Regions from separate parts of the Micromonospora sp. NPDC049089 genome, predicted to be linked through region 2. Evidence: riboswitches for the same ligand, from Rfam matches in the RefSeq annotation. Region 2 holds a riboswitch; the other holds the start of a gene.
What was found. Region 2 has a riboswitch for cobalamin ahead of AB0B48_RS15620 (ribonucleoside-diphosphate reductase subunit alpha). Riboswitches for the same ligand answer to the same signal wherever they lie in the genome.

Region 1 (3,331 bases), on a different contig from region 2:
GGTGTCCTTACGCGCGGCCGGCACGGTGCTGGGTCGCCGCTTACCGTCCGAGGTCTGCGTACCGCTGCCGGTCGCCGCGAGGCTCCTGTCTGCGACGGTCCTGCCACCGACCTCTCTGCCGCCGCCGGTCCTGGCAACGGCGGGCTTGCTACCAGCGCCCTTGGCGCCGGTGGCCTTGGCGTTGGCGATCCTGGTGCCGGCGGTCCTGGTCGCGGGACGGGTGCCGGCGCCGCGTCGAGCGGATGTCGCCGACGCGGTACGGCCCCGGCCGGCGGGCCTGCCGGTGGGGGTCGTCCTCCGACGCCAGACGACGAATCCGGCCGCCGCGGCCGCCGCGGCGACCACCGCCAGGCCGACCCACGTGACCGCTCCGGGGCCGCTCTCGTCAGTCGATCCGGTCGGCGCAGCCGCTGCCGCGGACGGTGGAACCGCCGTCTCGGCAGCGACTGTCGGCACCGCCGACGCCTGCCCGGACGACCCGTGTTGCTCGGCGGTGGCCAACAGCGCCGGATCCGGCTGGGTCGACGGCGGGCTCCACCCCTTGGGCGCCGCCGTCACCGGCCCGTCGTAGCGGAAGGTCAAGGTGCCGCGTACGGGGTCGCCGTCCGAGGCGACCGACAGGTAGCTCACCGAGTACTGGCCCTTGGCCGGCAGGTGCGCGACCGCCACCGTCGCGGGGAACCCGGTCGTGTACTCGCGTGGCTCGAACTGGCCGTTGACCAGGAAGTACTCGCGCACCGGCTTGTCCAAGGGCTTGGGCTCCCCGTACGACCAGCCATTGTCGACCCGGATGCCACCCGGCGCGGTGATAGTGAAGAACGCGTTGGCAGCGGCCTTCTCGGTGAAGAACAGCTGCACCGACGTCAACGGCTCGCGCACGGTTGCGCCGCTCGCCGGTGTGGACATCGCGAGGGTCCCGTGAGCTGCGGCGGGCTGGGCGGACGCGAGGAGAGCGACCGCCGAGGCGAGGAGGAGCGCGAGGAGGCCCGAGACCACCCGCCCAGGAATCTGAGGGTGACGACGCATCTGAATATCCTCACTGGGCGGAGACTTTTTACAAGAGGTGACGAACTTTTTCCTCACATGGCTAAAGCCGAACACCTCCCGGGTGGTCGGCCGGGCTGAGGGGCCGTCGCTCCTGGCCAGCTATGCTCCCGGTGGCGCTGGTTCGCCCGGTCGTGAGCTGGCCGGGCGTCGTAAGAGGGAACCCGGTGGGAATCCGGGGCTGCCCCGCAGCGGTGAGTGGGAACGACCGCCGTCATCAGCACTGGGCCAGTGGCCTGGGAAGCGACGGCCAGTAGGGGACCGGCGTGGAGCCGGTCGGGCCCGCGAGTCCGAAGACCTGCCCGCGCCGCGTACACGACCGTGTGCGCTGCCGTCGGCCTCGCGGGTGGGCTGAGCGGGTGACGTGCCGGGGCGGTGTGCGCCGGTGTGTCCTCGTCAGCGTGTGCCCGTGTTCCGGCGGTGTGGTTTCCCGAGGGACGGACTACCGCTGTGCACGACACCACCACGATCGCCGGCCGAGCGCCGTCGGCGTCGCACCTGACCCTGTCGCAGATCATGGACCAGCACCACACCAACCTGATGGGTACGGTCCACGGCGGCCGGATCCTCAACCTCATCGACTCGGTGGCCGGGGTGGTCGCCGCCCGCCACTCCGACGGGCCGGCGGTGACCGCCGCGATCGACGAGACCGCATTCCTGCGCGCGGTGCGGGTCGGCGACGTCGTGCACGTCGACGCCCGGATCACCTGGGCCGGTCGCAGCTCGATGGAGGTGGCGGTCAAGGTGACCGCCGACCGGTGGGACCGGGCGGTGCCGCCCACCGACGTGGCCACCGCTCACCTGGTCATGGTCGCGATCGACGACGACGGCCAGCCTCGAACGGTGCCGCCGCTGCTACCGGAGACCGACGGTGACCGGCGGCGGTACCGGGAGGCGGAGATCCGCCGGAAGCACCGGCTGGCGCTGCGGCGCGCGCTGCTCGACGGTGCCGAAGACGACTGACCCGTGCGCGGTGCGCCCGTCGCGGCGCCGGCGCGGTCCGAGGAACCCGCCCCGCCGTCGATCTGCTCGGATAGCGTCCACGTGAAGTCTCGATCACGGAGAGTGGGAATGCTTAGCCTGGACCTTGCCGGCGTCGTGGCGGCTGTCGGCGCGGAGGTGACCGACTTCGAGCCGGGGGACGAGGTGTACGGGCTGTGCGGGGGCGTCGGCAACCTGCAGGGCTCGCTGGCCGAGTACGCCGCCGTGGACGCCCGACTGCTGGCCCGCAAGCCGAACGCACTCTCGATGCGGGAGGCCGCCGTGTTGCCCTTGGCGGCGGTCACCTCTTGGGAGGGGCTGGTCGACCGGGCCGGACTCCGCGCCGGGCAGAAGGTCCTGGTGCACGGCGGTGCCGGCGCTGTGGGATACGTGGGCGTGCAGCTTGCCCAGGCGCGCGGCGCCGAGGCATACGCCACGGGCGGGCCGACGAGCATGCGGGTGATCGAGAGCCTGGGCGCCGGGTAAGACAGCACAGCGAGGCTCCCGGTTGGGGCATCGGATCTTGGTCGACTGCTGTCTTGCCGGGAGCCACGTCCTATGTCGACACACGCTGCCTGCCACCCATCGCGACCAGGCCCATCACGATGAAAAGCCCTCAATGCCTGACCGGCACCATAACCTCGCAACGCCGTTATATCGACGCCAAGCTATCGTGATCTGACCCCGGCAGCGACAGCGCGAAGGTGAGTCATGGACGTAGTCAGCACCACCGAGGTCCCGGTTGAAGACGGGTTCGCCTTCTGGCGCGAGGTAAACTCGAAGCTCTGGGTGCCCTACGATTTACGCTGTGATTCGCAGTGGGAGCCCGGATTTCGGGCTCAGGTCGGAATCAGCGAGTTCGGTCCCGTGCAGGCGACATTAATGACCACGATGCCGCACTCGGTCCACCGCACTCCCAAGCTCATTCGGCAGGCCGATCCCGAGGTGTTCAAGCTGGGTTGCCTTGTGCGCGGTGGCGGCATGATCACGCAAGACGGCCAGCGCACAGATTTCGGCGTGGGGGACCTGATACTGTATGACACTTCCCGGCCCTACCTGGCCGAATTCACCCCGGATGTGCCAGTTAGTCAGCTGCTGCTCCTGCGCTTCCCGCGCTTGTTGCTGCCGTTGCCCCCTTGGGAGTTGCGGCGCCTGAGCGCAGTTCGCATCCCTGGCGCCCAAGGCGTCGGCGCGTTATCTTCACAATTCCTGCTGCACCTTGCCCGGCACATGGACGAACTCAGTCCGTTGGACGCCGCCCGGCTGTCCACCCTCACCATTGACGTGTTGACAGCGGCACTGGCCA
Region 2 (3,331 bases):
GAGGGCGGTGACCCACTCGATGGCCTGACCGACGTCCCACACCTGGTTGGCGTCGATCATCAGGTTGCGATCCGGGCCGAGGATCTCCCGTGCGATGGCGCATCGGCGGATGTCGTCGTCGAGGTTGGCGCCCACCTTGAGCTTGACGTAGCCGTAGCCGGTGTCGACCGCCTCCTGGCACAGTCGGCGCAGCTTGTCGTCGCCGTAGCCGAGCCAGCCCGCCGATGTGGTGTAGGCGGGGTAGCCGGTCCGGTCGAGTTCGGCGAGGCGGGCGGCCTTCGTGCTCTCCTTGGCCCGCAGGATGGCCAGTGCCTCGTCGCGGGTCAGCGCGTCGGACAGGTAGCGCAGGTCCGCGATGTCGACGAGTTGCTCGGGGGTCATGTCGACGAGCAGCCGCCACAGCGGTTTGTCGGCGACCCGGGCGACCAGGTCCCACGACGCGTTCAACACGGCGGCGAGGGACAGGTGGACGACGCCCTTCTCGGGGCCGAGCCACCGCAGTTGCGAGTCGGAGGTGAGCAGGCGGTAGACCGCGCCCATGTCCGCTGCCATCGTTGCCACGTCCTGGCCCACGAGGAGCTGTGCCTGGTGGACTGCCGCCGCCGCGACGATGTCGTTGCCTCGGCCGATGGTGAAGGTCAGGCCGTGCCCCGCGAGTGGCGCGCCCACGCCGTCGACGCCGTCGGTGTGCAGGACGACGTAGGCCGCCGAGTAGTCGCCGTCCTTGTTCATGGCGTCTGACCCGTCAGCGGTCAGGGAGGTGGGGAAGCGGACGTCTTCGACGGTGACGGCAGTGATCTGCGGCATGCGCTCCTCGCCCGGCTAGGCTAAAGATCAGATGATCACTGGGAGTATACGGAGGGCCGCTCCGGCACGTCAACGTTGTCGATCACCTCGGGCGTGCAGACATATGATGTTTGCCCTCTCGGGTCGCGCCGCCTTGACTCCGATCATGCCGGTTGGCGGGCGAAGGTGACGCGCGCGGCGGACCCTGGAGATTGGATGTTCCGGCCCGTCGCGAGGTATCGACGACGACGTATGGGCCTGGTCTCCAGTGCTGTGGCCTCGATACGTCAAATCTTTGTCGAATGTCGACACCCGTGCGCAGAGCCTCGTCTCCGGTGCCCGGCATCGGTCGGCCGCAGTGTGCTCCCGGGGGTTGGTGACGATGGTCACCGCATCGCCGTCGACACGCCCGAGACCGACATGTGGGGTGTGACAACGGCTGCGTCCCTATATATGGTGTCGAACGCAGCTGGTTCGGCCGCTCATCCGGTGCGGTTCGAGGCAACAGGGAACCCGGTGGAAATCCGGGACTGTCCCGCAGCGGTGAGTGGGAACGACAGCCGTCATCAGCACTGGGCCACCATCGGCCTGGGAAGCGACGGCCAGTAGGAGACCGGCGAGCCCGGTCGTGCCCGCGAGTCCGAAGACCTGCCAGCGCGCCGCGTACCCGCACCCGGGTGGGCGGCGGTCCGAGGCCGCGTGGGACGGCTGACGCCACCTGACCCACGCCGGGGCCGGCGTGGCGTCCGTCGGTGTCTGTCTCCTCGCGTCCGGGCCACCAGGTCTCGAACTCCGAGGAGCGAGTGGTGACAGTCACCGAGGTAGTCCCGGCCAGCGGCGACGCGACAGTGCGGCGGACGCCGATGCAGGTCCGCAAGCGTGACGGCGGCACCGAACCCGTGGACGTGAACAAGATCGTCCGGGCGGTCGAGCGGTGGGCCGACGACCTGACCGACGTCGACCCGTTGCGGGTGGCCACCCGCACCATCAGCGGCCTCTACGACGGCGCGACCACTGCCGAACTCGACCGGCTGTCCATCCAGACCGCCGCCGAGATGATCGGTGAGGAGCCGCAGTACTCGCGTCTGGCCGCGCGGCTGCTGGCCGGCTACGTCGACAAGGAGGTGCGGCGACAGGGCATCACCTCGTTCAGCGCGGCGATCCGGGTCGGCCACGCCGAGGGCCTCATCGGTGACGACACCGCCGCGTTCGTCGCCACACACGCCGCGACGCTCGACCACGCCATCGACCCGGACGGCGACCGCCGGTTCGAGTATTTCGGCCTGCGCACTGTGTGCGACCGCTACCTGTTGCGCCACCCCACCAGCCGACTGGTGCTGGAGACCCCGCAGTACTGGCTGCTGCGGGTGGCCTGCGGCCTGTCCCGGACGGCGGACGAGGCGGTGGACTTCTACCGGCTGATGTCCAGCCTGGCCTACCTGCCCAGCTCACCGACCTTGTTCAACTCCGGCACCCGGCACACCCAGATGTCCTCCTGCTACCTGGTCGACTCTCCGCTCGACGAGCTGGACTCGATCTACGCCCGGTACGCCCAGGTCGCCAACCTGTCCAAGTTCGCCGGGGGCATCGGCATCGCGTACTCCCGGGTCCGCTCCCGGGGCGCGCTGATCCGGGGCACGAACGGGCAGTCCAACGGGATCGTGCCGTGGCTGCGCACGCTGGACGCGAGCGTCGCCGCGGTCAACCAGGGTGGCCGACGCAAGGGCGCTGCCTGCGTCTACCTGGAGCCGTGGCACCCGGACATCGAGGAGTTCCTGCAACTGCGGGACAACACCGGCGAGGACGCCCGCCGCACCCACAACCTGAACCTGGCCAACTGGGTGCCGGACGAGTTCATGCGCCGGGTCGAGGCCGACGAGCTGTGGTCGCTGTTCGACCCGCAGGAGGTGCCCGAGCTGCCCGACCTGTGGGGGGAGCGGTTCGACGCCGCGTACCGGCAGGCCGAGGCGCAGGGCCGCTACGTGCGGCAGGTCCCGGCCCGGGAGCTGTACGGGAAGATGATGCGGACCCTCGCCCAGACCGGCAACGGCTGGATGACCTTCAAGGACGCGTCGAACCGGCTCTGCAACCAGACCGCCGAGCCGGGCAACGTGGTGCACCTGTCCAACCTCTGCACCGAGATCGTCGAGGTGTCCAGTGACGCCGAGACGGCCGTGTGCAACCTCGGCTCGGTGAACCTCGCCGCCCACCTCACCGCCGACGGCATCGACTGGGAGCGGCTGCGCGCCACGGTGCGGACCGCTGTGACCTTCCTCGACCGGGTCATCGACATCAACTACTACCCGACCGCGCAGGCGGCGGCGAGCAACCCCCGCTGGCGGCCCGTCGGGCTCGGGCTGATGGGCCTTCAGGACGCCTTCTTCGCGCTGCGGCTGCCGTTCGACTCGCCGGCCGCCCGCGAGCTGTCCACCCGGATCAGCGAGGAGCTGTACCTGACCGCGCTGGAGACCTCCGCCGACCTGGCGCGCGACTTCGGCGCCCATCCGGCGTACCCGCAGACCCGGGCCGCGCGAGGCCAGCTCCA

Region 1: it holds a riboswitch for cobalamin, as region 2 does, so the genes downstream of both, AB0B48_RS19690 (acyl-CoA thioesterase) here and AB0B48_RS15620 (ribonucleoside-diphosphate reductase subunit alpha) in region 2, are expected to answer to the same signal.

The regions. Positions count from the first base shown of each region.
Region 1 covers NZ_JBEZEH010000112.1:1,800-5,130, forward strand. Annotated here, with positions in the region: gene AB0B48_RS19685 (copper resistance protein CopC) at 1-1,026, opposite strand, end outside; cobalamin riboswitch at 1,148-1,365, shown strand; gene AB0B48_RS19690 (acyl-CoA thioesterase) at 1,495-2,007, shown strand; gene AB0B48_RS19695 (hypothetical protein) at 2,116-2,511, shown strand; gene AB0B48_RS19700 (helix-turn-helix domain-containing protein) at 2,737-3,331, shown strand, end outside.
Region 2 covers NZ_JBEZEH010000077.1:22,866-26,196, reverse strand. Annotated here, with positions in the region: gene AB0B48_RS15625 (enolase C-terminal domain-like protein) at 1-807, opposite strand, end outside; cobalamin riboswitch at 1,240-1,457, shown strand; gene AB0B48_RS15620 (ribonucleoside-diphosphate reductase subunit alpha) at 1,650-3,331, shown strand, end outside.